Regions from separate parts of the Sphaerimonospora cavernae genome, predicted to be linked through region 1. Evidence: riboswitches for the same ligand, from Rfam matches in the RefSeq annotation. Region 1 holds a riboswitch; each other region holds the start of a gene.

Region 1 (7,183 bases):
ATCATCGCCGGGGTCGCACTGGGCCTGGCCACCCTGATCAAAAGCGTGGTGGAACAGAAGCAGGGCGACATCCAAGCCAACCTCAGCGGCGGCAGCGCCGGGGCGTGATCTGCCCCCGGCACCGACCGCCGCTGTCGGCGTCCCCTCTGCGGGGTGAGCCCGTCAGCGCCCTCCCGGCCACACGGGTGGCCAGCAGACGCCCCACTGGATGTGGTTGTTCGCGTCGACCTTCCCCTGACACAGTTTGAAGACCTTGACCTACCCCAACAGAGAGCTGTCGGTCGCGCAACCCCCCCTGCGGCGCCCGCACCTCGAACGGTTTCCGTGCGTCGATCGGGTTGTCGTTGTGCCAGACGGCCTTCGGTCCAGGTAGTAGCTCTCGTAGAGGTCGAAGTCGTCCACGGGTGCTCCCGCGGCCCTGGCCTGCCCGTACGTGCGGGCCTGCTCGACAGCGAGGATGTACGCCTCACGCTGCTCCATCTCGGCCTGCTCCTCGATGAAGAGCACCCCGCCGAGCTCGTGGATGACCAGCGTGCCGTGCGGTTCGCCCTCCGGCCTGAGCGGGTCTTCCCGCCGGCAGCCGAGGATCTCGCCGACCAGAGCACTGTCGACGAAATCGAAGGCCGACAGATGCCTGCCGTACATCCGGACCGCCTCGTGGAACAGCGCCAGGGACTCCTCCGGGCGGTCGTGCAGGGAACGGGACGCCCAGCAGGCGAGCCGGATGCGCTCCTCCGCGAACGGCGCGTCGGTGAACTCCTCGTCGCTCAGGCCGTCCTGCAGCGGCCGGATCCGCGCCAGCGCATCCGTGGCGAGCTCGCGCACCTCCTCCCACCGCTCGTGACCGGCCGCCAGTTCGGCCGCCCGGAACAGCACCTCGATGGCGCTCTCCTCGTCCGTCCCCGTAAGACCCCGGAGGGAGCGCACGGCCGCCCGCGCGGCCTCCGCCGACCGTTCACCCTCGCCGAGCGTGCCGTACAGGTGGGCCAGGGTGAGGTACGCCTTTGGGAGACGAGGGTCTCCCGGGTCGCGGGCGGCCAGGAGCTCCACGGCCCTGGCCAGCGCGGACGCACGGCCGACCGGATTGTCGGAGGTGCTCGCGGAGGTGCTCAGAAGGACCTCGGGATCCTGCCCCACCATCCCCTCCGGCCCGAGCCGGAAGCCCGTCTGCAGCAGGACGAGCGTCTCGTGCGCGACGCTGCGCGTGTATAGGCGGGCAGGCGCCGGTGAACTCGGCTCCGGGACCGCCGTACGTACGGGCCTCGATGTGTACGCGGTGCTCCGGGTCCGCCATCAGCACGCGATAGAAGGCGACGCCGCACCCGTCTCGCAGGACCTCGTCGTACCGGAGGGCGGTCGCACGGGAACACCGTGCGGCCGCATCCCGCAGTTCCTCCCAGGAGGCGTCCAAAACTTCCATTAAGCACCTTTCCGAGGAAAACGCGGGTCAGGCCGCGACCGAGTGCGTACGAGCGACCCAGCCGAACGTTGCCGTACGGATGTCCCGGCACGACAGCAGGCGCCAGGCACCGGGGGTCCAGGTGAAAACGGCGTCCTGGCCGTAGCGGCGGCCGAGCGCGCGGGCCGCACGGTCGTCCAGACCGGCGACGGCCACGCTGTCCTCGATATGCCCCGCGACGAAATCCCCTCCGGCGGCGGGCCACCACCGCAGGCCGAGGGCATCGATCTCGGCGACCAGCGCCGCCTGGGCGTGGGCGTTGACGTCCCGGGGAACCGTACGGCCGCCTGGGTTGAACGCGGTGATCACATGGACCGTTGCGGCCGGCGGCAGGACGCCGGCGCACGTCCCCGGCGCGGCCGGGGTCAGTTCCACAACGGCGGCATCCAGCTGGAAGCGGACGACCGCCGTGCAGTAGAGGTCCCAGGACGAGGTCATGAGGGTCCTTGATGTTCCGGGACCCCCTTACCCGAGGGCAGGGAGATCCGCACTTGCCCCTGCCAGGCCGACAGCGGCCAGGTCTTCCCTGGAGGGCACCTTGCGCGGTGAGGCGAGGTTGCCAGCCGACTCTGATCCAGGGGCGTGGTCGGCTTCGTGACCCGGGCCAGATGCTGGCACAGCCGGCCGGTTTCTGTCCAGGTATTGACCATAAACGGCTTACGTCGCTAATGTCCGGCCCTGGGTCATGAGTTCCAGCGTCAAGCCCCGGCTCGCTGGACGGCATCCCGCCCGCTGCGGGTGCCCCGGGTGACGACCCGCTTCGCGCGAGGCGCGCGGAGAACGGCGGATCACCGGGGCCGGTCAGGCTACCGGGGTCCCAGGCCCCGGAGGTGCGTCATGCCCGTCCCGAACGACTCCTACGCCCTGCGCCGCACCCACTGCCCCGGCTGCGGCGTCTTCTACAACGCCATGAATCTGGGGCCGCGCGAGCCTGTCATCGAAGCGTTCCCCGGCGTGTACTACGCCCAGTGCCCGCACTGCAAGGTCCGGTGGCACGTGCACCGGCCCGGCGCCTCCGAGCGCGACCTGGCCGATCTGTTCGTCGCCGAACGCCCGGCCGAGCAGCCCGACATCACCGCCGCCTGGACCGGCGCCGTGCTCCGCCTCACGCTGGACGACCACATCCTGCGAGTAGGCCCCGCGGTCGGCAGGCCGGACACCGACGAGATTCCGCATCCCCTGGACGAGGTCGCCCACGTGCTGACGGGCTGGAACCCGGGCGGCCTGCCGGGACGCCTGACCCACAATCTGGACGCGCACAAGCGACTGCTCGACGACCTGCGTGAGCGCGGCCTGCACCTGCAGACCGACGCCGCATGCCACCATCCCGAGTTCGCCTGGGCCGAGCAGTCGGTGGTCGTGGTGGGAGCCGAGGAGAGCCTCGTCCTGGAGATCGCCCGCGGCTTCGGCCAGCCGGCCGTCCTGCGCTGGACGGCGGGGTTGCTGACCCCGATCGGCACCCACACCCGGGAACCCCTCGCCGACGGCGACCCGGTCGTCGTCACCCGGCTGCCGCAGCGGCCCTGCGTGATGACCGGCGAGGCCCGGGACGAGGTCTGCCGTAACCCGGGAGGGCCGTGGATCAGCAGGTCGAGGGCTGTCGGCACGGACTGGAACGACCGGCGCACCTGCCTCTACACGGCTCTCGGCTGCGACACCTGCCAGGGCGCCCGCGCCGGCGGAATCGCCGGCGCGGCCGCCCGCGTCGTATCCATCCGGCCCAGCGTTCCCAGCCGGTACGGCCTCGCACGCCGGACGACCGTCACTGGACCGTAACAAAAAGGCTGTGGACTTGATTCACAGAAGCCACATAAAGTGTGATCCCTACCTCTTACACCTCAGGTGGGGCAAACTGTAAGGATCTGCTGGGCGTGAACGACGGGGCCGGTGACCTGTGCAGGACGGTGGTGGTAACGCCGTTGACAGGCCGGTGGGGCCGAGCAGAAACATGCCGCCCACCACCTGGGGCAGAGACCCGATCATGTAGGCCAGGGCGGACAGGCCGGGTGACGCCGTCCGCACGGTCGGCTCCCCAGCCCCCCGGCGGACTCGGCGGTCCCGAGGGTCCAGATACAGCTCGGGGTAGCGCCCCCAGTCCGTGGCGATCTCAACGGCCGCTGGCGCTAAGCGCTGGGAACAGGGCGTTGACCCGACAGAACGCACATGCCGTCTCGGCACCAGAACCGCCTTTGGCTGCAGCCGCAGTACCTGGCGAGACATCACCTGTATCAGAAGTGGAACGAGCCGTATTCTGATCGGCAGCGTGTTGTGGTACAGGGAAAGGAGTCGGTGGGCGGATTGGCCAGCTCAGCATGCACTAACACACCTCACCCAAGTCGTGCCAACCTTTCTGTCCTCCGAGGTACCGACTGAAGACTCGATCGCGGTGGATGACATCGCCCGCTCACTTGACGACATCGACATCCTGGACTGCAACGGCCCCTGCTGGTTGACCGGCAGGAGGCTCGTGGCCGAGGGGAGCAATACGTTTTGATCCCACAGTTGGGCTCGGCGTTACGCGAGCGCACTGCCGTCAAGGTCGTCGACGACGGGGCTCACTATCTTCTCCATGAAGATGGCGAGCAGATTCTGTTCATCGGCAAGACGAACCAGATGAAGCCGCTCATCGACCTTATCGTCCTCACCAACATGCGGCTTGTGGGGATCTTTCTCTCCCAACCCGCCGAGAGTCCCAAGGTGCAGGCGTGGTGGCCGCAGGTGCGCTCGTTCTCCTTCAGCGAGAAGTGGTCGTCGAAGAACCGCCTGACGTTGCTGACGCACGAGGGCGCAGAGATCCCCTTCGGCACCGTCCGTGAAGCCGACGTCCCTTACGTACGGGCCCAGATCGAGCAACTCACTTCCTCGGCACACTCCGCCGTGGTGCTGCATACGCTGACCGCTCGAAGAGGTCGTGAGCAGGCGCGTGAGGCAGCCCGCCTCCGCGAGCAGGACCATTGCGCGCAGGAGTGGCTGCGCTACCAACAGGCCGACGCTTCACCGGCGAGTCCGCCCGGACGGAGCGACCTCCCCTTCCCCCCTGCCGTCGCAGACCAGGTTGCCTCGCCGCCTGTCCCCTCTGTGCCCGCCCCCACGGCTCCCAAGAAGGAGACATCAGCTCCAATACGCCCTGAATTGCAAAAGCCCCAATCCGCCCGCCTCATCCCCGCGCTGCAGGATCAACGTGCTGAACCCACGCCGTCTCCTCGGTTGGAGCAGCCGCCGCATGCGGATGAGGAGCATCCCGCCGAGGCTCCGGAGACCGGAGACGAGGGGTCAGCAGTCGTACTCGTCGCCGAGAGGAGTTTCCTCGCGGAGATCATCGAAGCGAGGAAGAAACCGCGGAAGTGGCCGTACCTGCTCCTGATCTGTGAGATTGCTGGCATCGCGATGCGCGGGAGTGGGTGGATCGTGATGGCGGCAGGCTTCGTCATCGCTGCGATCGTCGCCTCCGTCGAGAACGATAAGCTCCGCCCCCGCGTGGACTACGAGCTCACCGGAAACGAAGCATCGAAGTTTGAGGAGGTTGTGACGGCCTTTCGTAAAATGGCCAAGGCAGGCCGTGCATGGTTGATCACGGGGCGAGAGCGCGTGGAATCGACGTACGAGCGCAAGACCAACGCCGGAGCGGGAGTCAAATCGACAAGAGTCGCAGCATCGGTCTCGTTTGCGGGGCTCAGCAAGATCGTCACCGACGTCGAGGTGCCCACGCTCGCCGCGGGTCCCTGGGTGCTGCATTTCTACCCGGATCGGTTCCTACTCGGTAACAACGGCCGATTCACCGAGCATCGTTACGAGGAACTTCGCGGGAGCACGAGCGTCACACGCTTCGTAGAGACGGGAACCCTGCCGTCGGACGCCGTCGTCGTGGATTACACCTGGACCTACGTCAACGTGCGGGGCGGACCCGACCGCAGGTACAAGGACAACAGGAAGCTGCCCATCGCCCTGTACGGCGAGCTGACGCTCGTCGTGGACGATGTACAGCTCAATTGGATGGTCTCGAACGCGGACGTGCCGAAGCGGCTGCGAAAGGCGCTCAGGAGAGCCGGGGCGAAGTAGCCTCCCTCACCCTGCGCAACTGTGGATCCCGCGGTGAGCGGCGCGGGCTTTGGACTCGTACTCCGCGAACTTACGCTGTACCTCGCCGCGAACCTCTGTGGTCTCCAGCCGAGCCGCTCCGTTCACCAGCAACCAGGCGTTGACCATAGCCCGGTCGCTCCCCTCTTTCCACAGATAGACGGCGAGCGGCGCGCCGGCCCCTCGGGACCCTGCGCCTCGGGCAATCCAGATGTGAGACGACCGGGGGAGGTAGGAGGTAAGAAGACCTGTCGCCCAATCCGCCTTGCACTCGGCACCGTGCGGCGCAGCGATTCCGAGAAGCCTGACGACGGTCTGGTTGGTGGAGGGAAGGACAGAGCCGGGGGCAATCGCTTTCACCCCTAGCGTGTCTCCGCTGGATACGGTCATCACGATCGCCTGTTGCGCCGAAGCCGGAGCTCCCGCAGGGCGAGATTCGCTTGTGGGAGTCGGGGTGGGCGTGGCCTTCGTGATCACCGGGCTGGTCGCCATCTTGGTGCCGACCGGCTCAGGAGCCTGCGCCATTCCTACCGTTGCAGCGGTCACCGGAACGAAAAGGGTGACAGCCCAGAATCGCCAGAAGCGCGCCGAGGATTTCATCCCAGGCGCGCCCAGAAAGAGATTCCGGATCTCTGAGGCCGCAACAAGCAGTCCGAGGATCACCAGAAGGAATTCGACCCAGAGGGCTGCGGCCGCCCACTGCACCCCGACCTGGTAGACGTGATCCAGACCAGCTTGCCTGGCCACGGGTCCGACCACCCGGCTCGGCCAGGAGAGAAAGACGTAAAGTGCGGTCAGGATGGCTTTGACCATCCAGATGATCAGCCCAAAGACGAACAGCGGCAGGCAGCCTTGGGCAAGAGTGCGTGAACTGACTCCAGTGCTTACTCGCACCGGACCAAGCCCGAAGCCTACGCCAATACCCATCCGGCCCCTCCCTTTTCGCAAGCAGTCATTACAGCAGCATCATGATGCGTAACCTTTCGTGCAATGACGAGACCGCGGGTGCCCGCGTCCAGGCCGCGCGCACGCGGCTGGTCCAGCCACTTGATCAGCTCGGCGACCGGGATCACCTGGTCCAGCCCGTCCTGGGCTGCGCGCTGGGTGAACTGCTTGCGCCAGGGGAAGGTGTCGGCGGTGAACAGGAAGGCGTTCTCCAGTGCCTCGCCCACCTGCAGCGGGTTAACGACCTTGCGTAGAGCCTCCCGATCTTTGGAGACCACCGGGACCCGGCCCGACTCCTCTGCAGCCGCCTTGTCGAGGTACTGCAGCGCCACAGCCAGGTCGCTGCGGCGGACCTCGCCGGGGAAGCGCGGGTGATCGGGGTACTGGGCCGACAGCATCTGGTCCAGCAGGTGTTCCAGGCAGTCCGCCAGCCGGGCCCCCACCGGCGCGCCCAAGTTGAGCTGAGGCTCGAGGGTTGCGAAGAACGCGTTGTGCCCGCGGGCGGCGTCGATGTCGGCCTGCTCGCGCTTGGCCGCGCCGTAGGCCTGCTGGATGACCTGCTTGAGCTTGGTCTCCAGCGTGCTCTTGCGGTTGCGCAGCAGCGCCTTGGCGGTGGCGCGGTCCTGTACGGACAGGTTGCTGGCGTTCTGCTCGTAGCGGTCGTCGGAGGCGAGCAGGTAGCGCAGGCAGACCAACTCGCCG
Region 2 (7,183 bases), on a different contig from region 1:
GGATTGGCACGCTTCGAGGATCCGGCGTTCCTGGATCGGCTGCAGCTCGCCCGACAGTCCGGAGGGATGACCCCGGGCCAGGTGGTCGACACCGGCCTGCAGTTGGTCCACGGTGTCGTGGTCGTCGGCGGCTTCCTGGCCGGGCTGTTCGTCATGAACCCGCTGATGGCCGGGATCGTCGTGGTCTCCGCGGTGCCCGTGCTGGTGTCGGAGATCTGGCTGTCCCGGTGGCGGGCCGAGATGATGTGGCAGATCGCGCCCATGCAGCGTTGGGAGATCTTCTACGGCATGCTGATGAGCGATGTCTCGGCCGCCAAGGAAATCCGGCTGTTCGGCCTGGGCGACTGGCTCCGGCATCGGATGCTGCGCGAGCGGCGCATGGTCAACCGAGCCCAGCAGCGGATGGACCGGCGCGAACTCGCCATGGAGGCGACCTTGTCGCCGCTGTCGGCCGTGGTGGCGGGCGCCGGTCTGCTCTGGGCGATAGCGGCGGCCGGCAGCGGACGGCTCACCATCGGCGACGTCTCCATGTTCGTCGCGGCGGTGGCCGGAGTGCAGACGGGCCTGGCCCAGATGGCGGGCAACGTGGCCGCGGCCCATCAGCAACTGTTGCTGTTCGCGCACTTCCAGGCGGTGCTCACCGCAGAGCAGGATCTTCCCGTCCCGAAGCGGCCGACTCGGCTTCAGCCGCTTCGGCACCGCATCGAATTGAAGGACGTCTGGTTCCGCTACTCACCCGACCACCCCTGGGTGCTCAAGGGGGTCGACCTCACCATCCGGTACGGCACCACCGTCGCGCTCGTCGGCCGGAACGGTGCGGGGAAGAGCACGTTGATCAAGCTCCTCGGCCGGTTCTACGATCCGACGCGCGGCGTCATCCTGTGGGATGGCGTCGACCTGCGTGACCTGGATCCCGCGGAGTTGCGGCGGCGGCTGGGCGTGCTGTTCCAGGACTTCATGCAGTACGACCTGACCGCGAGGGAGAACATCGGACTGGGTGACCTGGAGTTGATGGACGACCGGTCACGCGTGGAGCAGGCCGCGCGGGAGGCGGGTGTGCACGACACCCTGGCCGGGCTTCCGCGTGGTTACGACACCTCACTGACGCGCATCCTGCTTCCTGAAGATCAGGGGACCGGGGTGACGCTCTCCGGCGGTCAGTGGCAGCGGGTGGCCCTGTCCAGGGCATTGTTACGTGGTGACCGCGATCTACTGATCCTGGACGAGCCCAGTTCCGGATTGGACGCCGAGTCCGAACACGCCATCCACAGCAGACTGAGGACGCTTCGGCGAGGCCGTACCAGCGTGTTGATCTCCCACCGGCTCAGCGCGGTCCGGGACGCCGACCATCTCGTCGTGCTGGAGGCCGGGAAGGTGGTCGAACAGGGCACGCACGAAGAGTTGATGTCGGCCGGGGGCCGGTACGCGGAACTGTTCACCCTCCAGGCCTCCGGCTATCGGGAGCCGGTGGGATGAGCGTCCTTCTGGGGGTCGTCTTCGTGGCCGCGGTCGCCGGGTTGGTCGTACGACGATGCCTGCTGATCGTCGAAGTCGAGGGAGCCAGCATGAAACCCACACTCCATGACGGGGATCGGCTGCTGGTGATACGCCTTGGCGGACTCGCTCGTAGGGGACAGGTGGTGGTGCTCGACCGTGAGCGACCGGGGCGACCGGGGCGACGGAGCGGTGAGCCGCGCACCGGTGAGCCGCCGCCCGCGCCGCTGATCGTCAAACGGGTGGCGGGCGTCGCCGGGGACAGGATCTCCGCAGAACTCGCAGGACGGGCGAACCTGCCGGTGGGTGACCGGGTTCCAGCGGGCCACGTCGTCATCTTGGGTGACAATGCCGCGGCGAGCCTGGATTCCCGAAGCATGGGTTATGTTCCCGCTGAGCGAGTCGCGGGCGTGGTGGTTGGTCGGTTTCCGAAGGATGGCCGTTCTTGATCTATCTGGTGTTGGTCTCGCGGATGCTGCTGACGGCCGTTTTTGTGCTCTCGGCGCTCGGAAAGGTGCGAAACCTCGACGCCTTCGCCGAGGCGTTGGCCCAACTGAAAGAGGTGCCGAAGCGGCTGACCGGAAAAGTGGCGCTTCTCGTGGTCGCCGCTGAGATCACGGTTGCGCTCCTGCTCGTCGTCACTTCCCAGGCGGGCCTGATATCGGCCGCGGTCCTGCTTCTGGCCTTCACCACCGTCATCATGCGAGCGATCTCTCGTCGGCGCCGGGTCTCCTGTAACTGTTTCGGAAAGCAGGGCGCGAGCATCGGCGAACGTCATCTGGTGCGGAACGCTCTGCTGGTTCTCATCGCGCTGCTGGGAGCGGTCGGTGAGATGTTCTCATCGGGCTCATTCGATTTACCAGGAATCGCGATGGCCGGGACGGTGACGGCCGCGCTCACGATCCTCATCTACTTCTGGGATGAACTCGTGGACCTGGTGGTCCCTCTCCGCTGACGTGGAGCCGATGAGGTGGAGCCTCCCGCTTCCCGGCATCCGGCCGGACGGTACCCGCGTTCGTCGCCGTCACGTCCCGCCGCGGTCCCGTTCGACGCGGGCCAGGAACGGCAATTGAATTGAGCTTGGTTGAGAGACTGGGACCGGCGTGGGCGCCGGTGTCGGCACCCAGAGCCGGCCACGGTGTAGCCGCGATCCGCGAATCTTCAGCAGTGATCCAGAGCGGCGAGCTGATCGTCGAACCAGCGCCTCGGGGGGAACGCGGTCGCCGCCTCCCGTAGCCGGGCGCAGCGCCCGGCCCGATCCTCCTCGGGCAGCAGCAGCGCCTCGTGCAGTGCGGCCGCCGTACCGGAGACGTCGTAGGGGTTGACCAGCAGCGCGTCGGCGCCGAGCTCCGCCGCGGCGCCCGCCTCGCGGGAGAGCACGAGCGCGCACCGCCTGGACAGGATCGGTCCCTCCTTGGCGACCAGGTTCATGCCGTCCCTGATGGGGTTGACCAGCAGGACGTCGGCCAGCCGGTAGGCGGCCAATGATCGCGGATAGTCGTCGTGGACGTTGAGGATCAGCGGATCCCAGTCCTCGGTGGCGAACTCGTCGTCGATCTCCTTGGCGCACCGCTGCACGGCCGCCGTGTACTCGCGGTATTCAGGCAGGTCGTGCCGGGACGGGTAGGCGAAGGCCAGATGCACGACCTTGCCGTGCCACTCCGGATGCCCGGCCAGGAACTCCCGGTAGGCGGTGAGGCCGCGCACGATGTTCTTGGACAGCTCTGTCCGGTCGATGCGGACGATCAGCTTGCGGTCGCCGACCACGTCCTTGATCGCGGCGATGTGCGACTCGACGTCGGGCTCGGCGGCACGTGCCCGCAGCGCCTCGCCGTTCACGCCGAGCGGATGCACGCCGATGCGGACGGTCCGGCCGCCGAAGCTGACCGTACGGCTCTCGCGATCGACCCTGGCGCCGAGGAAGACGGCGCAGCAGTCCATGAACGCCTCGGCCCAGCGGGCGGTGAGGAAGCCGGCGTGGTCGGAGCCGAGGATCCCCGACAGCACCTCGACGGCGACGTCGTCGGGTAGCAGCGAGAAGTACTCCGGCGGCGCCCACGGCGTGTGGGAGAAGTGGGCGATCCGCAGGTCGGGCCGCTCGACGCGGAGCATCGCCGGGGCCAGCGTCAGGTGGTAGTCCTGCACCATCACGCGGGATCCGGGCCCGGCCTCCTCGGCGAGCGCGAGCGCGAAAGCGCCGTTGTACTCCCGGTAGGACTCCCACTCGCGGCGGAAGCGTATGCCGAACTGCGGCGTGAACGGCGTGTTGTAGAGCAGGTGGTTGACGAACCACAGGGTCGAGTTGGCCACGGCGTTGTAGGCCCGATGGAAGACCGCCGGCGGGATGTCGAGCATCCGGACCGGCCCGGCGTCGAACGCGCGGTCGAGTCGCCCGCCGGGCGCGAGTCGTACGGCACCGCGGTCGCCGTCGGACAGCGCGGCGCAGACCCACAGCAGGTCACCGTCCCTGGCCACCTCCGACAGCCCGGAGACCAGACCGCCACCGCCCCGGCGCATGGTGAGCGTGCCGTCGTCCGACATGGAGAACGACACCGGCCCCCGGTTGGAAGCGATCAGAACCTGGCTGCTCATGAATCAATAGGATGTCAAAAGGAGGGGCGGAAACGGCAATGGCAATGGACGAGACAACTGAGGATCTGGCCAGGGCGGCCGCCGGAGGCGATCATCGATCACTCGGCGAACTGCTCCGCCGGATCGAGCCCGACGTGCTGCGGCACTGCGAGCGACTTCTACCCTATCGTCAGGACGCCGAGGAGGCGTGCCAGGACACGCTGCTCGCCGTGGCGCGCAACATCGGCAGGTTCGAGGGCCGGGCCAAGTTCAGCACCTGGCTGCACATCGTGACCGTCAACTGCACGCGGACCACCTACCGCTCGCTGAAGCGGCGCGCGGCCGAGCAGGCGGAGGAACTACCCGAGCAGCGCCCCGATCCTCGGCGGGTCAGCGTCATCGCCGGATCGCGGCTCGATCTGCTCGACGCCATGGAGTCGCTGGAGGCGGACAAGCCCGATCTCGCTCAGGCGCTGGTGCTGCGCGACATCTGCCAACTCGATTACCTGGAGATCGCCGAGCAGCTCGGCATCCCGCTCGGCACCGCCAAATCGCGGATCCACCAGGCCCGCAAGTACGTGCAGTCGGCACTCGGCGACGCCTACGGGTGACCTGCTTGATACCGGGCTCGCGTACGGATGGTGGGACGATTTGTCTCGTCTATTGAGAAGCGGGACCGGATTCCGGGAACGCCGGGGTACAGTGCTTACGGACGTTCCCCCATGCCATTCGACGACTCGGGACACGACCTGGGACAACTGAACGTCCACACAACTGAACATGCTCATCCAGAGGGGTGGAGGGACCGGCCCTGCGAAGCCCCGGCAACCCTCCCGTGACCGAACTCGTGACCACGAGGCCCGGCCGGGACAGGGTGCCAATTCCGGGCTCGCGGTCAAGGTGGTCGCGAGCGAAGATGAGGGAAGGGCCTCGCTTCATGGCGCACACCAATGCCCCCGGTTCCAGCACCACGACCAGTTCTGAGTTCGGCCCCGCCACGGGTCTGTCCTGTCGCGAATGCGGCACCGTCTACGATTTGGGGCCGATCTTCGCCTGTGCCGAGTGTTTCGGGCCGCTCGAGGTGACGTACGACTTCGGCGATGTCCGCCGCGAGGACATCGAGTCGGGACCGACGAACATCTGGCGCTACCGGGCGCTTCTGCCGGTTCCCGCGGACGTGGCGGCCAAGCCCAATCTCCAACCCGGGTGGACCAAGCTGGTCAAGGCGGACAGGCTCGCGGCCGAGCTGGGGCTACGCTCGCTGCACATCAAGGATGACTCGGGCAACCCCACCCACTCCTTCAAGGATCGGGTCGTGGCGATCGCCCTCGAGGCGGCCAGAACCTTCGGTTTCCACACGCTCTCCTGCTCCTCCACCGGCAACCTGGCGGGCGCCGTCGGCGCCGCCGCCGCCCGTGCCGGCCTCGACTCCTGCGTGTTCATCCCCGCCGACCTCGAGGCGGCCAAGGTCACGATGGCCTCGGCGTACGGCGGCCGCCTCGTCGGCATCCAGGGCACCTATGACGAGGTCAACCGCTTCTGCTCCGAGCTGATCGGCGACGAGCTCGGCGAGAAGTGGGGCTTCGTCAACGTCAACCTCCGGCCTTACTACGCGGAGGGGTCCAAGACGCTCGCGTACGAGATCGCGGAGCAGCTCGGCTGGCGGTTGCCCGACCAGATCGTCATCCCGGTGGCCTCCGGTTCGCAGCTCACCAAGGTGGACAAGGGCTTCCGTGAGCTGATCAGGCTCGGCCTGGTGGAGGACCGTCCGTACCGGATCTTCGGCGCCCAGGCGGAGGGTTGCTCACCGGTCTCAAGGGCGTACAAGGCGGGGCACGACGTGGTGCAGCCGGTCAGGCCGGACACGATCGCCAAGTCGCTGGCGATCGGCAACCCGGCGGACGGGCCGTACGTGCTGGACATCGCGCGGCGCACGGGCGGTGCGGTGGAGGACGTCGACGACCACGAGGTGGTCGAGGCCATCCGTCTGCTGGCGCGGACCGAGGGCGTTTTCGCCGAGACCGCCGGCGGTGTGACGGTCGGCGTGCTGCGCAAGCTGGCGCGCGAAGGCAGGCTCGACCCGGACGCCGAGACCGTCGTACTCAACACGGGCGACGGGTTGAAGACGCTCGATGCGATCGCCGAGCAGGCCCGTCCGGCGGCCGTCATCCGGCCGTCTCTCGACGCGTTCCGTACGGCTTTCGCCAACTGACCGCGTTTCCCTGAGCCCACTTCCAATCACGAAAGCGAGTGAAAATGAGCGTTTCTGTACGGATTCCGACGATTCTGCGCACATACACGAATGGGGTCGCGGAGGTGTCCGGAGAAGGTGCGACGCTTCGCGAGGTCCTGCAGAAGCTGGATGCGGACTACCCGGGCATCGGAGGTCGAATCTTGGACGAAACGGGCAAAATACGGCGTTTTGTCAATGTCTATGTCGGGGAAGAGGATGTCCGATTTGCCGAGGGGTTGGACACCTCCACGCCGGACGGCGCGCAGATCTCGGTGATCCCGGCAGTCGCGGGCGGCTGAGCCTCTCCGCACCTAGAGGGCGCCTGACCTGGGCATTTGTCATCGCCCAAGTCGGGCGCTACCTGTCAAATGGTGCAATTATCAACTATCGCCCACTAAAGTGAATATTCCCTGATCCTGCGTTGAGCGAACACCTCGTAGTAGTTTGCGGATTTACTCTGTTGTCCGATGCCTTGACACGGGTATCGTCGAGGACGATCGACGAAAACCGGGGGCTTCTTGGGTGTGGTCCCCCGCCCAGCAAGAGGAGTCGGAAAGTGGCGCAGGGCACCGTCAAATGGTTTAACGCGGACAAGGGCTACGGCTTCATCGCGGTAGACGGTGGTAAGGACGTGTTCGTTCATTACTCGGCGATCCTGATGGACGGCTACAAGTCGCTTGAGCAGGGGCAGCGGGTGGAGTTCGACATCACGCAGGGACAGAAGGGTCCGCAGGCGGAGGCCGTCCGGGCCGTCTGATCTTGGGTGTGTTCGGCACGTCATGTCCTGCCCCGCGTGGGACGGCGTTGCCGAACACGCCCTTGTCGCTCGACCATCGCGAGGCCCGGTTCGCTCCTGGCGAAGCCGGGCCTTCGTCGTTTCTCGAT
Region 3 (7,183 bases), on a different contig from region 1:
CGCCTCGGGCTTCAGCAGCCCGGCGGCCAGCGCCCGGTCCGCGGTGAGCCTAGCGAGGGCCACATAGGCGTCAGCGGCCTCGGGGGCGGCCAGGATGAGCGCGTCGACGTGCTTGCGGACCGTGCCGGCGTCGCCACGCACCACCGGCCCGGTCAGCCCGCCGATGCCCAGGCGCAGCACGTTGTCCAGCGCGGCGCCGAGCAGCGGGCCGAGCATCCTCCCCGGATGCTCGACGCCGATCTTCGAGAGCAGTTCCTGCGACTCCGCGATCAGCGTGATCATGTGGTTCGCGGCACCGGCCAGGGCGGCGTGATAGAGGGCACGATCCTGCTCCGCGATCCAGACGGGCTCACCGCCCATCTCGATCACGAGCGCCTCGGCCACCGGACGCAGCATCAGCGGTGCGGTCACCCCGAAGGAGCACCCGTTGAGCTTGGTGAGATCGTCATCGCGGCCGGTGAACGTCATCACCGGATGCAGTGCCAGCGGCACCGCGCCCATCTCGGCCGCCGGGTCCAGCACGGCCAGGCCGTACGCGCCGCTGGCGTGGACGAGCAGCTTGCCGCGCAGGTCCGCACCGGTGGCGGCGAGGCCGGCGACCAGCTCTGGGAGCACGTCGTCCGGCACGGTCAGCAGTACGAGCTCGGCCTGCCGGATCACCTCCTCGGGCCTGCTCAACCCCACGCCGAGCCGGTCCGCCGCCTGCCGCCGGGACATGTCGGAAACTCCGCTCGCGGCCACCACCCGGTGTCCGGCGAGCCGGAGCGCGGCGCCCAGCACCGAACCCACCCGTCCCGCGCCGAGCACTCCCACGGCAAGCCGCGCAGGGCGGTCGCTAGTGTCCATGAGGCCTCCCCACGGCTCAGGGTAGCGTCGCCGGGCGGGCCTGCCCGGCCCTGCCCTATGGTTAGATTTTGTCCCACTTCCCCCTGCGGCATGTTGAGCCACGAGTACGAAGGTGATTACTTTTCGCCATCTTCGGCGCGCTGGGTAACGTGAGGCGTGTGTGGTTGACCTGGCGCGCGGCCACGCGGCGCGCGCTCTACGGTGACGAGGGCTTCTATCTGAGGGAACGGCCCGGTCGGCATTTCCGGACCTCCGTGCACGTGTCCGCGGCCTTCGCCGGGGCCCTGCTCCGTCTGATCGACCGGGTCGACGCGGACCTCGGCCGTCCCGACGTGCTCGATCTCGTCGACGTCGGCAGCGGTGACGGCCTGCTGCCCGCCCGCATCCTGGCGTCCGCGCCTCCGAGTCTGGCCGAGCGACTGCGGATCACCGCCGTCGACCTCTCCTCGCGACCCGCGGACCTGGACGCACGGATCTCCTGGGCCGATGCCGTACCCGACCGCATCGAAGGGCTGGCCGTCGCCAACGAGTGGCTGGACAACGTCCCGGTGGACATCGTCGAGCAGACCCCGTCGGGCCCGCGCCTCGTGCTGGTCGATCCCGAGACCGGCGCCGAACGCCTCGGCCCGCCTCCGGCCCCCGAGGATCTCGCCTGGCTGGAACGCTGGTGGCCGCTGAACGATCTGGACGATGTCGACGGGCTGCGTGCGGAGATCGGCCGCCCACGCGACGAGGCCTGGGCCTCGGTGATCGTACGGCTCGGGCGCGGTACGGCCGTCGCCGTCGACTACGCCCACCACGCCGGCGCCCGTCCCCCCCTCGGCAGCATCACGGCCTACCGGGACGGCTCGGTGGTGCCGGCCGTACCGGACGGGTCGTGCGACATCACCGCGCACGTCGCGCTGGACGCGTGCGCGGCGGCGGGTGAGCGGGCCGGCGCCACTGCCACGACGCTGACCACCCAGCGGGCCGCGCTGCGCGATCTCGGGGTCACCGGTGCCCGACCGCCGATCGAGCTCGCCTCCGCCGATCCGCTCGGCTACGTACGGGCGCTCGGCCGGGCGGCCGAGGAGGCCGAGCTGATCGACCGCACGGGCCTCGGCCGCTTCGGCTGGCTGAGCCAGATCAAACGGTGACCTTGAGCGACTCCAGACCACGGATGATGTAGTTGGGCTTCCAGGCGGGCTCCTCGGCGAGCGCCAGCCCGGGAGCCAGCCGCAGGAGGGCACCGAACGACTCCGCCATCTCGATCCGCGCGAGCGGCGCGCCGAGACAGAAGTGAATGCCGGCTCCGAACGAGATGTGCGGATTGTCGACCCGGCCGATGTCGAGGCGATCGGGGTCGGCGAAGACCTCCGGGTCCCGGTTGGCCGAGCCGAACAGCAGCGCCACCTCGACCCCGCGAGGGATCGTCACCCCGCCGACCTCGATGTCCTCCAGCACCCACCGCTCGAACATCTGCGCCGGGGTGTCCCAGCGCAGCAACTCCTCGACGGCGGTCGGCATCAGACCGGGGTCGGCACGCAGGCGCTCCAGTTCACCCGGGTTACGGAACAGCGCCCACCACCCGCTGCCGGTCGCGTTGACCGTCGCCTCGTGCCCGGCGTTGAGCAGCAGCACACAGGTGCCGACCAGCTCGTCCTCGGTGAGCCGGTCCCCGTCGTCCACGACCTGGGCCAGCGCGGAGATCATGTCGTCGCCCGGCCGGTCCCGGCGTATCCGGGCGAGGTCACGCAGGTATTCGGCGAACTCCTGGGCCGCCCGCACCGCCGTGTGCTGTGCCTCCAGCGAGGGGCTGAGCTCGTACATCCCGCAGATGTCCGCCGACCACGGCCGCAGCAGGTGCCGGTCGGCCTCCGGCACACCGAGCATCTCGGCGATCACGGTCACCGGCAGCGGTTCGGCCACCTCGGCCAGCAGGTCGCCGCCGCCTCGCTCGACCAGTCCCTCGGTCAACTCCATCGCGATCTTCCGTACGCGGGGGCGGAGCGACTCGACCATCCGAGGGGTGAAGGCCTTGGACACCAGGCGGCGCAGCCGGGTGTGGACCGGCGGCTCGACATCCAGCATCCCGGCGCGGATGACCCGCCAGAACGGCTCCTGGAACTCCGGCTCGGGCTGCCTGCCGAACTCCTCATGGGTGGCCATGTGGAGATAGGACCGGCCCAGCCGCCGGTCGCGCAGCAGTGCGTTCACGTCGGCATGGCGGGCGATCAGCCACTGTCCGGTCGGCTCGAAGAAGCCGACGGGGTCGTTCTCGCGCAGGTGACGATAGGCGTCGTACGGGTGAGCGATGAACTCGGGATTCCAGGGATCAAACTTCACAATGCACACCATACGCATCCAACCGGGCACCTCCTATCCCTGGACCATCAACGTATCCACGTCTCTCTCACGCGCAAGATCACGAAGAACGAAAGCGCAGGTGGGAGGTCATCCCTGCGAGCTTCTACAAGATCACGCAGTGAAGACGGCCAGGTCGGAGGCCCACCCTGCGAGTATTCGCAAGATCACGGCGGGGGGGGTGGGGGGTGGGCTGGGCTGGGGGGGAGGAGGGGGGCTTGGTGGCGATAGGTGACGGTGGGTTATAGTGCGGATCAGGTCATGAGTGTCAGCGCCAAGCCCCGGCTCGCTGGCCGGCAACCCTCGCGTCCGCGGCGGGGTGCCCCGGGTGAGGACCGGGTTCGGCACGAGGTGTGCCGGACAAGCGCGGGCTCCGCCGTACGACGCCGTGGTCGGGGTCCTCGACTCCAAGGAGGCCTGGCGTTGTCCGCTGTTCTCAGCATCCTCACCCCCACTGCCGGTGACCACACTGCCGGTGATTGCGCCGCCGTCTCCGTTTCCGCCGGCTCCCGTGAGATCCCGGCCGTGCTGGGCGCCGACCTGCGGGTGCCCGTCAAGGGCGGCAGGCTCGTGCCGTACGCCAATCTGGACTACGCGGCCAGCGCGCCCTGTCTCGAGCCGGTGAGCGCCGCCGTCGCCGCCGCGCTCCCGGCCTACTCGAGCGTCCACCGGGGGGCCGGGTACGCCTCGCAGCTCACGACGGCGCGGTACGAGCAGGCCAGGCACAGCGTGCGGGCCTTCGTCGGCGCCCGGCCCGACGACGCGCTGATCTTCACGCGCAACACGACCGACGCGATGAACCTGCTGGCCCGCTGCCTGCCCGAGGGCACCACGGTCGTGGTGTTCGACTCCGAGCACCACGCCTCCCTGCTGCCCTGGTCGCGTGCCGTACGGCTCGCGCCGCCGGCGTTTCCCGGCGAGGCGGTCCGGGCGGCCGACGAGGCGCTCGCGTCGATCGAGGGTCCGGCGCTGCTGGTCGTCACCGCCGCCTCCAACGTCACCGGCGAACTGTGGCCCATCGCGGGCCTGGCCCACATCGCCCACCGGTACGGCGCCCGCATCGCCGTCGACGCCGCCCAGCTCGTCCCGCACCGGCGGCTCAACCTGACCGCGCTCGACCTCGACTACGTCGCGTTCTCCGGGCACAAGCTCTACGCCCCGTTCGGGGCCGGGGCGCTGATCGGCCGGCCGGACTGGCTCGCGCGGGCCGAGCCGTACCTGCGGGGCGGGGGCGCGGTGCGCACCGTCGGCGACGCCCCCGAGGTTCTCGAGTGGAGCGACGACCCCGAGGCCAGGCACGAGGCGGGCACCCCAAACGTGCTGGGCGCGGTCGCGCTGGCCGCCGCCTGCGACGCGCTGAACGCCACCGGCTGGAAGCGGCTCATCCGGGAGGAGAAGCGGCTGCTCGCCCGCCTGCGCGCCGGACTCGCCACGATCGAGGGCGTACGTGAGCTGTCGCTGTGGGGCCCCGACCACCCGCGTGTCGGCATCGTGTCGTTCACCGTGACCGGCCGGGACGCCCGCGAGGTCGCGGAGACGCTGGCGGCCGAGCACGGCATCGGCGTCAGGGACGGCAAGTTCTGCGCCCACCCGTTCGTCCGGCATCTCCTCTCGGCCTCGGGCGATACCGCCGGGAAAGGCGGTGCGGACGGCGGATGCGCAGACGGCGCGACCGGGGCGATCCGGGCGTCGATCGGCATCGGCTCCACAGCGGAGCACGTCGACCGCCTCATCGAGGCCCTACGGGAGATCGCCGCTCGCTGAGCCGGCCCTGCTCCGGCGAACACCGCCCGACGATGAGTTGTCGGCCGCCCCTTATAGGTTGGAGCGATGCCGAAGCCCCGTGGACAGCACCGTGAACACGCCTACCCGGAGCCTCGTGAACTGGCCGCGCTGCCGTACGCGAGGTACCTCGAGCCGTTCAGCGGTCGGCTGACCCAGAGTGGTGACTACGACACGGTCCTGTTCGACGGGCAGGAGTTCGAGGAGGAGGACGCCCGCGACGCCCGTTTCATGGAGTCGGCGTTCACGTCGGTGACGTTCACCGGCGGGCGCTACCGGCGCGCCCGGTTCAGCGACGTGTGGCTGAACACCGTGCGGTGGGTGGGCGGCGACCTCACCGAGACCTCCTTGGCGGACGCCGAGATCATCGCGAGCGTGCTCGCCGGTACGGCGATGCCGGACTGCCGGATGCGTGGCGTGGTGTTCCACCGGTGCAAACTCGACTCGGTCAACCTCCGCGTCGCGGCGTTGCGTGAGGTGTCGTTCGTGGACTGCACGCTGCGCGACGTGGACTTCGCCGGTGCCACGCTGAACGGCGTCACCTTCCCCGGCTCCAGCCTGGAAAGGGTGCGGTTCGACAAGGCGCGGATGACCGAGGTCGATCTGCGCGGCGCCACCGCGCTGGGCATCGCGGACGGGTACGACGCCATGCGCGGCGCGACCATCAGCGGCCTCCAACTGATGGAGCTCGCCCCGGCGTTCGCCCACCTCCTGGGCGTCACCGTGAGCGACGACTGAGAAGCGGCGCGCCCACCGTTCTCACGTCTCTGGAGGGGACACCGCCCGTTGATCCCGATGAGCGGGACAACGGGCATGTGACGCCGCTCACGGGCCCTAGCCTGCGCGTTCAACCGGCCGCACATCTGAGGCATCCACAGCGAACACCCCAAGGAGCCCGGTGACTCGCAAGCTTCTGCTCCGCTTGGGCGAGCTGGTCGTCGTGCTCGCCCTGGTCAGCTTCGGAGTCTTCCTCCTCGTCTCTCTGATCCCCGGCGATCCCGCCGTCGCCATCCTCGGCGAGGGGCACCCACCGGAGGACTACGCCGCGCTCCGTACCGAACTCGGCCTCGACCAGCCGATCCTCAGCCGCTACCTGGATTGGCTGGGAGGAGCGCTCACCGGCGATCTGGGTCACTCCATAGTGCCGCCGAGGTCGGCCGTGATCGACCGGGTGCTCGCGGCCCTTCCCGTCAGCGCCGAACTCGCGATCCTGGGACTGCTGCTGGCGATGGCGTTGGCCATCCCGCTGGCCATGTGGTCCGCGGCGCGCGAGGGCGGCCTCGTCGACCGGGCCATCGGCGCCTCGACGTTCGCCGTCCTGTCCGTCCCGTCCTTCCTGTCCGGTCTCCTGCTCATCATGGTGCTGGTCAACGGCCTCGGGTGGTTCCCCCGAGGCCAGTGGGTCAGGATCTCGGAAAGCATCACCGGCAACCTGCACCACGCCCTGCTCCCGGCGGTCGTCATCGCGCTGTCGGAGGCGGCGGTGTTCACCCGCATCCTCCGCGGCGACCTCGTCGTCACCCTGCGCGAAGACTTCGTGCTCGCCGCGCGGGCGAGGGGCATGCCGCGGTGGCGTGTCCTCGTCGGCGACGCACTGCGGCCGTCGTCGTTCTCGTTGCTCACGCTGCTCGGCCTGAGCTTCGGCAGCCTCATCGGCAGCACCGTCATCGTCGAAAACCTGTTCGCCCTTCCGGGCATGGGGTCACTCGTGGTCAACGCGGCCAACCAGGGCGACTTCCCCATGGTGCAGGGGGCCACCTTGCTCATCGCCGCGGCGTACGTGCTCGTCAACATCGGTATCGACCTCGCCTACGGATTCCTTGACCCGAGGACGCGTCGTGTTCATGCCTAGGGAGACCACCACCATGATCCCCCGGCGCCGGCTGATCAGCCTCGGGGCCGGGCTGACGGCCGTCGGCGTATTCCTGCTCGCCCTCGGGCTTGTCGCCCCGCTCATCGTGGCCGTCCGCGTGCTCCTGGCGCTCGCGGGGGTGGTGACTGCCTTCTCCGGTGTGTCACGGCTGGTCTGGGGACTACGGCGGCAGCGGGTGGACCTCCTGCCCTGGGTCTGCCTGGCCTGGCTGTCCGTACTGATCGTCGCCGCGGTGCTGGCGCCGGCCCTTCCGCTGAAAGAGCACCGGGACGTGGCCGCCACGCTCCTGGAGCCGGTCTACCTGGAGCCGTTGCGCTACTACGACCATCCGTTGGGCAC
Region 4 (7,183 bases), on a different contig from region 1:
GGTCCTTTCGAAAGGGGATGGCAACGTGAAGGGGGACCGGTCAGGACACGCGGTTGCGGATCCATCGGAGGCAGAGCCAGGCCAGCAGGGCGGAGAGGGCGAGGAAGATCGCTGTCTCGATCCCCTGCAGGGCCCAGAAGCGGTCGGCGGGCTGGTAGGTCACCCGTTGCCGGTAACCGAGGTCTGCGAGCTTCGTGAGGCACTCCTGGTCGGCCTCGGCCACCGGACCGGGGGAAGCCCGCCCCTGCGGCTCCGACGGCATCGGTGGCAGCAGGCAGGCCGCCACCCAGGACGGCGCCGTGACCACCCGTCCGGTGGCGTCGACGGTCTCGTTGCCCAGGACCCACGCTCCCCGTGGTCCGGCCACGGCCAGTTCCTCCACCCCGCCGGAGCTGTTCACCCCCAGCTTCGAGATGTTCGCCGGTGTGATCGTGACGGTCTGCTGGACCGCGGGGATCACGTACGGGCGCACCGCGAAGGGCACGGCGATCTGGACCGCGGCGAACACGGCGAGGGTGACGGCCATGGCGGGCACGGTGCGGCGCAGCAGGATTCCGGCGGTGACACCGAGCACGAAGGCGAAGGCGGCATAGCCGACGGGCGTGATCCCGCGCACGCCGAACAGCAGCGGCGAGATCCGCGCGGCGAAGGACTCGGCGTCGGGCACGTCTGTGCCGATGTCGGCGCCGACCGGGACCGTGGACGGCTGGCTGGCGGCGTCGACGGGACCGGCCCACCAGGTGACCGCGAGGCTGAGCAGCCCGGCCGCGGCCACCGCGGCCAGGCCGGTGAGGGCGAGTTTTGCGGCCAGCCACCGGGCCCGGGTGACGCTCTGGTTCCACACCAGGCGGTGGGTGCCGGCCTCCAGCTCCCGGGTGACCAGCGGGGCGCCCCAGAAGACGCCGATGACGGCGGGCAGGAGGTACGTCGCCACGATGCCGGCGTAGTACAGCCTGCTGTCGGCCGGGGTGAGCCGCACGACGCCGGACAGCGGCCGCCCGGCGATCACGAGGATGGCGGCCAGCACGAGAAGGAGGCCGTACACCGCCGCGGCCTGAGCGCGGAACTGCCGCCAGGTCAGCCAGATCACCGCAGCACCTCCAGCGTGGGGCGCGGGCCGGAGCCGGCCTCGGCGGGACGGCTCATGTAGGCCAGCACGAGGTCCTCCAGGCCGACCGTGCTGACGGTCCAGGAAGGATCAAGGATGGGCGCCTCGGTGCGGATCATCAGCGTGGTCTGCCGGTCGGTGTGGCTGGCCGAGATGACCTCCTGGTCCGCGGGCAGCGTGGCGGCATCGCGGCGTGGCCCGCTCAACCGATGATGGGCGGCCAGGAGCTCCTCGACCTCTCCTGTCAGCCGCACCTGACCGGCGACCAGCACGACGAGGTGGTCGCAGACGCGTTCCAGATCGGCGACCAGGTGGGAGGACAGCACGACGCTGAGTCCGTGCTCGGCGACGGCCTCCATCAGGTCCTGCAGGAACTCCCGCCGGGCGAGCGGGTCCAGGGCGGCGACCGGCTCATCCAGGATCAGCAGCTCGGGTCGCTTGGCGATGCCCAGGGTCAGGGCGAGCTGGGCGCGCTGACCGCCCGACAGCTTCCCGGCCCGCTGGCCCGGGTCCAGGCCGAGCCGCTCGATCCGGCGGCGTGCCAGGGCGTCGTCCCAGCTCGGGTTGAGCCTGGCCCCGAGGCGCAGGTGGTCGGCCACGGTCAGGCCGGCGTAGGTGGGGGTGTCCTGGGCGACGAAGCCGACCTTCGCCAGCTGTGCCGGGCCGCTGCCGGGCATGCCGCCACACACCTCTATCGTGCCCGTCGTCGGTGCCAGCATCCCGGCGGCCAGGTTCAGCAGCGTCGACTTCCCCGCGCCGTTGGGCCCGACCAGGCCGGTCACGTGCCCGGCCGGGATGTCCAGCGCACAGCCGGTCAGCGCCCAGCCCCGCCGGTACTTCTTGCCCAGGTGCCGGGCCCGCAAGACGGCGGTCACGCTATGTCCTCTCTGGCGGTGGTCCGAAAGGTGGTCATGAACAGGGCCTCGATGCTTTCGTCGTCGAGGCCGGCCCGGCGGGCCCTGTCCAGCCAGCGCCGCAGGTCCTGCCGCAGCGGTCCGTGCGCGGCGAGCGTGGCGTCGGTCAGCGTCCGGGTGACGAACGTCCCGACACCCGGGCGGGCGGCGACGAGATCGGCGTGTTCGAGTTCCCGGTACGCCTTGAGGACGGTGTTGGGGTTGATCGCCAGCTGGGCCACCACCTCCTTGACCGTCGGAAGCCGGTCGCCCTCACGCAGCAGGCCCAGCCGCAGCGCGTGCCGCACCTGCTGGACGAGTTGCAGGTACGGCGAGACGCCGGACCTGCCGTCCAGGTGGAACTCGATCACCACTTCCTCCATTTATCTACGATGCTAGTACTTTAGGTAAATGGAAGAAGCCGGTCAAGGAGCAGACCACCCGGTGATCTTGCTACATCACACTCGCCGACTCCGCGGGGCAGCGATGGCGTGGAGCTCCGCGGTGGGTGAATCTAGGATCGGAACGCGTGGCCGCCGGCGCGCACGTTCCGGAAGGTGGGCCCATGGACGTCCTACGTACTCCCGAGGAGCGCTTCACCGATCTGCCCGGCTTCCCCTATGAACCCCGCTATGCCGAGGTGGCCGGTGACGTGCGGATGGCGTACGTCGAGGCCGGCCCGGCCGACGGACCCGTCGTGCTGCTCCTGCACGGCGAGCCGAGCTGGTCGTTCCTCTACCGCCACGTCATGGCGGTGCTCGCCGAGGCGGGCTGCCGGGCCATCGCCCCGGATCTGATCGGTTTCGGCCGGTCGGACAAGCCGTCGAGGGTGGAGGATCACACCTACGCCCGGCACGTGGAGTGGGTCAGGTCGCTCGCCTTCGACGCGCTCGGCCTGCGGGACGTGACACTGGTGGGGCAGGACTGGGGTGGCCTGATCGGGCTGCGGCTCGTCGCCGAGCATCCGGACCGCTTCGCCCGGGTCGTCGCGGCCAACACGGGGTTGCCGACCGGTGACATCCCGATGCCGCAGGTGTGGCACCGGTTCCGGGAGACCGTACGGAACGCGCCCGTGCTCGACGTCGCCCGGCTCGTTCGGTCCGGGTGCGTCACCACGCTGCCGGACACCGTCCTGCGCGCTTATGACGCGCCGTTCCCGGCCGAGGAGTACAAGGCCGGGCCGCGGGCGATGCCGAACCTGGTGCCCACCACGCCCGATGATCCCGCCGCGCCGGCCAACCGGGCCGCCTGGGCGGTCCTCGCCACGCTCGACCTGCCATTCCTGGTGGCATTCTCCGACCGGGACCCGATCACCGGTGGCATGGCGCCGATCCTGAAGAAGACGATCCCCGGCGCGGCCGGCCTCGATCACCCCGTCATCGCGAACGCCGGTCATTTCCTGCAGGAGGACGCCGGACACGAGCTGGGCGAGGTCGTCGCGGCCTTCGTCCGCGCATGGTCCCAGCAGTAGGGCCGTACGTCACCAACCGGCCGAGTTCGAGATCGCCAGAGACAGGAAGACCGGTGCGGTGCGGCCCTGACTGCTATCGCCCCCAACGTTCTCTTGTCCTGGGCGACGGGGTGTGACGACCACGTAGTCAGACCCGAGATTGGGAGGCGGGGACCTTCGCCAGGAAACGGGCGAAATCACTGAGAAACACTGAGAAACACTGATACTCAGTGAACGGCAGTAGAGTCGCGGCCGGGTGACGGCATCATCTCGAACCGGAGGCCGGATGGATCAGGCATGGACCTGGGGGCAGGATGTGCCGCTGCGGTGGTTGCTGATCGATGACGGCAGCAGCGGCGTGGACGACTCCGACGTCCCCCTGGCGCTGTGCGCCGAGATCGACGGCTTGTTCGTCGAGCCCGCGCCGCCCCCGGTCCCGGAGCAGTTCACCCTGATCGGCTGTCGGCCCGAGCCGCCGCTGCAGGCCCTGCTGGAGCGGCGATCGGCCCGGCGGCGCCACCTGCGGGCAGTGATTCACGCCGTCGACCGCAGCGGGCGCACGGTGGCCATGGCCAAGATGGTGTCGGCCACCGTAACCGGAGCAGGCCCCTCCCGCCTCGGCACGGGCCTGATCGACCTCATCCTCGACGACGGGCTCTATGAGCCCCTGCCCAGCGGTGCCCGCGCGATCTGGGAACTGTGGCACATAGGCCGACCGATCCGGCCCAACCTGTGGGCCGGCTACGACCGGGCGCTGCGGCACCAATGGTCCGGCGCGGCCCTGTGCCACCACCCCGACGGGCAGCCTGACCGGCCCGCCGGAGGCACCTACCACCTCGACGGCCGGTTCGTCACCGACATCGAGGGCTTTTACTGCGCTCTGGGTGAGGCCATCAACGGCCCCGGCGGCTACTTCGGCTGGAACCTTTCCGCGCTTGATGACTGCCTGCGCGGTCAGTGGGGGGCTGCGCCGCCGTTCCGGCTCATCTGGCGCGACGCCGACGTGGCCCGTCGGCACCTCGTGCCGGGCTATGACCGCCCGGCCTACGACCAGCGATCCTGGGGCCCGGCGATCACCTTGCAAGACCTGCTCGGCATCTTCACCGACCGCGGGGCCGAGGTTGAACTGCGATGAACGTTTTGTCGGTAGTGAGAGTGAATCAAATACACGGAGAGTTTGAGGTGGACGAGGAGACGGTGGGCGTGCCAGGATCGGTGCTGGGTCACGAAGCCGATCGCGCCCCTGGACGATCGTCGGCTGGCAACCTCGCCTCACCGCGCAAGGTGCCCTCCAGGGAAGACCTGGCCGCTGCCGGCATCGGCAGTGGCAAGCGCGGATCTCCCTGCCTCTCCCGGTAAGGGGGTCCCCTGACAGCCAGAGGACCTTCATGACCTACGAACGCGACTTCTTCCGCGACGCCGCGGTCCACGACATCTCGCCGGTCCTGAGTTCAGCCGTGCAGGTGATCGACGCCGCCTTCCCCGACGAGCTTTGCCTGCGACTCCGCCCGGTGCTTCCCCACCTCGCGGGAACGGCCGATGACGGCAGGGACGGGGACCGCGTCCGCCTCGCGCAGGACTGGCTGGTCCGGACCTGCCTGGCGGCATGGATGCGGGCCGCCGGACAGCAGGACGAGGCGGTGCGGCTCCGCCGCCTGACACCCGTCCGGGATATCGGAACGGCACTGCGAGCGGCGGGGGTGGCCGCGCAGGCGTCCGGCAAGGTCATGATCAGCGCCCCCGGCAGGGCGGAGGGATTCCCCCTCGTCAGCACCGCCGTAGGGGCGGCGAACCGGGCCGTGAAGACCATGACCGTGTGGAACTGTGTCGCTGCCGCCGGCGCGGCCTTCGCCGGGTCCACCGGGCGCCACCCCCCGATGGGCTCCGGGCACGGTGACGGGGTGAAGCCAGACCGATCAGGTGGGGCATCGGGGCGTTTCGCGGGGCGAGGCGGCTCGGTGAGCGTGAGCCGTTCGCCGTCCCAGGTGCCGACCACGTGGTAGTCGCCCCAGCGCACGCCACCCTGGGCGTCGTGCTCGACCGTGTTCCAGTCCCACCCGACGATGTCGGGCCCGGCGCACTGGGGCGGCATGGAGAAGGCGACGCCGGCGCAGAGCTGTGGGCCGTGTCGCGCGTCGGCGAGCACGAATCCGTCGGCCTGGTAACGCGTCGGGGGAGCGGACGCCGCGGACGCCGTCCCGCAGGCGGCGAGCCCGGCGAGTGCGGCCGCGAGCCAGACGCCTCTCATGCCCCCCGAAGATTCACCCATGTCATCGGCCGGACTATCGCGAGCCGGAGTCGCGGTCGAGTTCGCAGCGGAGTTTCATGCTCTTGGCCTCCGTGCGGATGTACCGGCGGGTCCGCCCGCCGGTGAGCAGGCCCACCAGCGGCGCCGGCAGGCCGGACTGGTCGATCGTGAGGAGGAGCGATCCGCCGCCCGGTCGAGGTGTGATCGGGTGCCCCGCGACCGTGGTCACGCCTCCGCTGGTCGCCTGCCAGGCGAAGGAGTCGCCCTCCGTGAACTCGGTCACCTGCCAGACCATCACGGGAAGCCCCGGTTGTTTGATCCGGACACGGCTGCCGAGGCCCAGTGGACCGTCCCCTTGACCGTTGCCGAGAAACTCGAGCTCGGTCACCGTGGGCAGGAACTCGGGCCACCTGGCCACGTCCGTCATGACCCGCCAGATCCGCTCCGGAGACGCGTCGATGTCGATGCCGGTCTCGAATCGCATAACGGTCGACCCCCGGGTCAGTTGGGCGTGACGAGCGTCGTCTCCCGCATCCTACAAAGAAACGATCTACGGAAGTGAGGAGGCCTCCCCACGGTCCCGATCACCCTGGTCAGCCTGCGGTCGACGCCTACTACGCCCTGTTGATCCGGTCGCCGCGGCCGGAAAACCTGTGCCGGACTCCTACCTGAATGCCGGATGATGGCGACAGGCAAACGAAAGGTGGCCCAGTGGGTGGTTTAGGCAGAATCGGGGTCCTTGTTGCCGCCAACCTGCTCGGTGGAGTCGGAGTCGCCGCCGGGGTCGCGGTCGGTGCGCTGCTCATCGAAGCGGTCGGCGGCACCACGATGGCGGGGCTGGGCTCGGCCGCGAACGTGCTCGGCGCGGCGGTCGCCGCGGTGCCGCTGGCCGCGATCGCGTCCCGGTACGGGCGGCGCTGGTCGCTCACCCTGGGCTATGCGCTCGCCGCCATCGGCGGCGCTCTGATCATCGCCGCCGCTATGATCTCCAACATCGTCGTCCTGCTGGCCGCGCTGGCCTTCTTCGGCGTCGCGCAGGCGGTGAACCTGCAGACCCGGTACGCGGCGGCCGACGACGTCCCGCCCGCCACCCAGGCCAGGGCGATGTCGACGGTGATCTGGGCGACCACCATCGGGTCGGTGGCCGGCCCCAACCTCAGCGAGGTGGGGGACAGGCTCGGCGTACGGCTCGGGCTGCCCGTTCTGTCCGGCCCCTACCTGTTCTCGGTCCTGTCCTTCGTGTTGGCGGCGGCGGTGGTGGCGCTGCTGTTCCGGCCTGCCGTACGGCCCCGGGAGGCGGCGGCGGCCGTCCCGGCGGGGTCCGCCGGGACGGAGCCGACGGTGGGTGCGATGGCGGCGCTGCGCTGGGCGGCGGCGCATCCGACGGCACGGTTCGCGATGGTGCTCATCGCGGCGGCACACGCCGTGATGATCACGGTGATGGTGATGACCCCGCTGCACCTGCAGCACCACGGGATGACGCT

What was found. A riboswitch is a leader RNA that binds a small molecule or an ion and turns the genes downstream of it on or off. The one in region 1 is predicted to bind S-adenosylmethionine.
Positions count from the first base shown of each region.
Region 2: it holds a riboswitch for S-adenosylmethionine, as region 1 does, so the genes downstream of both, thrC (threonine synthase) here and ACFHYQ_RS16070 (DUF3293 domain-containing protein) in region 1, are expected to answer to the same signal.
Region 3: it holds a riboswitch for S-adenosylmethionine, as region 1 does, so the genes downstream of both, ACFHYQ_RS05615 (aminotransferase class V-fold PLP-dependent enzyme) here and ACFHYQ_RS16070 (DUF3293 domain-containing protein) in region 1, are expected to answer to the same signal.
Region 4: it holds a riboswitch for S-adenosylmethionine, as region 1 does, so the genes downstream of both, ACFHYQ_RS15310 (hypothetical protein) here and ACFHYQ_RS16070 (DUF3293 domain-containing protein) in region 1, are expected to answer to the same signal.

Region 1 covers NZ_JBHMQT010000034.1:7,278-14,460, reverse strand. The annotation lists gene ACFHYQ_RS16085 (hypothetical protein) at 1-108, shown strand, start outside; gene ACFHYQ_RS16080 (hypothetical protein) at 259-1,140, opposite strand; gene ACFHYQ_RS16075 (DUF3293 domain-containing protein) at 1,448-1,897, opposite strand; SAM riboswitch class IV at 1,942-2,059, opposite strand; SAM riboswitch class IV at 2,141-2,249, shown strand; gene ACFHYQ_RS16070 (DUF3293 domain-containing protein) at 2,297-3,235, shown strand; gene ACFHYQ_RS16065 (hypothetical protein) at 3,950-5,518, shown strand; gene ACFHYQ_RS16060 (thermonuclease family protein) at 5,525-6,463, opposite strand; gene ACFHYQ_RS29420 (BREX-2 system ATPase PglY family protein) at 6,448-7,176, opposite strand.
Region 2 covers NZ_JBHMQT010000055.1:130,421-137,603, reverse strand. The annotation lists gene ACFHYQ_RS24670 (ABC transporter ATP-binding protein) at 1-1,476, shown strand, start outside; gene ACFHYQ_RS24665 (S26 family signal peptidase) at 1,473-1,943, shown strand; gene ACFHYQ_RS24660 (MauE/DoxX family redox-associated membrane protein) at 1,940-2,449, shown strand; gene ACFHYQ_RS24655 (alpha,alpha-trehalose-phosphate synthase (UDP-forming)) at 2,656-4,086, opposite strand; gene ACFHYQ_RS24650 (RNA polymerase sigma factor) at 4,125-4,676, shown strand; SAM riboswitch class I at 4,847-4,988, shown strand; gene thrC (threonine synthase) at 5,003-6,277, shown strand; gene ACFHYQ_RS24640 (MoaD/ThiS family protein) at 6,322-6,597, shown strand; gene ACFHYQ_RS24635 (cold-shock protein) at 6,855-7,055, shown strand.
Region 3 covers NZ_JBHMQT010000006.1:222,567-229,749, reverse strand. The annotation lists gene ACFHYQ_RS05630 (Rossmann-like and DUF2520 domain-containing protein) at 1-846, opposite strand, end outside; gene ACFHYQ_RS05625 (SAM-dependent methyltransferase) at 1,005-1,982, shown strand; gene ACFHYQ_RS05620 (cytochrome P450) at 1,972-3,171, opposite strand; SAM riboswitch class IV at 3,447-3,562, shown strand; gene ACFHYQ_RS05615 (aminotransferase class V-fold PLP-dependent enzyme) at 3,613-4,953, shown strand; gene ACFHYQ_RS05610 (pentapeptide repeat-containing protein) at 5,020-5,709, shown strand; gene ACFHYQ_RS05605 (ABC transporter permease) at 5,870-6,823, shown strand; gene ACFHYQ_RS05600 (ABC transporter permease) at 6,816-7,183, shown strand, end outside.
Region 4 covers NZ_JBHMQT010000033.1:67,451-74,633, reverse strand. The annotation lists gene ACFHYQ_RS15335 (ABC-2 membrane transporter-related protein) at 41-1,090, opposite strand; gene ACFHYQ_RS15330 (ABC transporter ATP-binding protein) at 1,087-1,983, opposite strand; gene ACFHYQ_RS15325 (GntR family transcriptional regulator) at 1,980-2,384, opposite strand; gene ACFHYQ_RS15320 (haloalkane dehalogenase) at 2,567-3,472, shown strand; gene ACFHYQ_RS15315 (barstar family protein) at 3,738-4,586, shown strand; SAM riboswitch class IV at 4,673-4,791, shown strand; gene ACFHYQ_RS15310 (hypothetical protein) at 4,840-5,454, shown strand; gene ACFHYQ_RS15305 (SRPBCC family protein) at 5,734-6,183, opposite strand; gene ACFHYQ_RS15300 (MFS transporter) at 6,411-7,183, shown strand, end outside.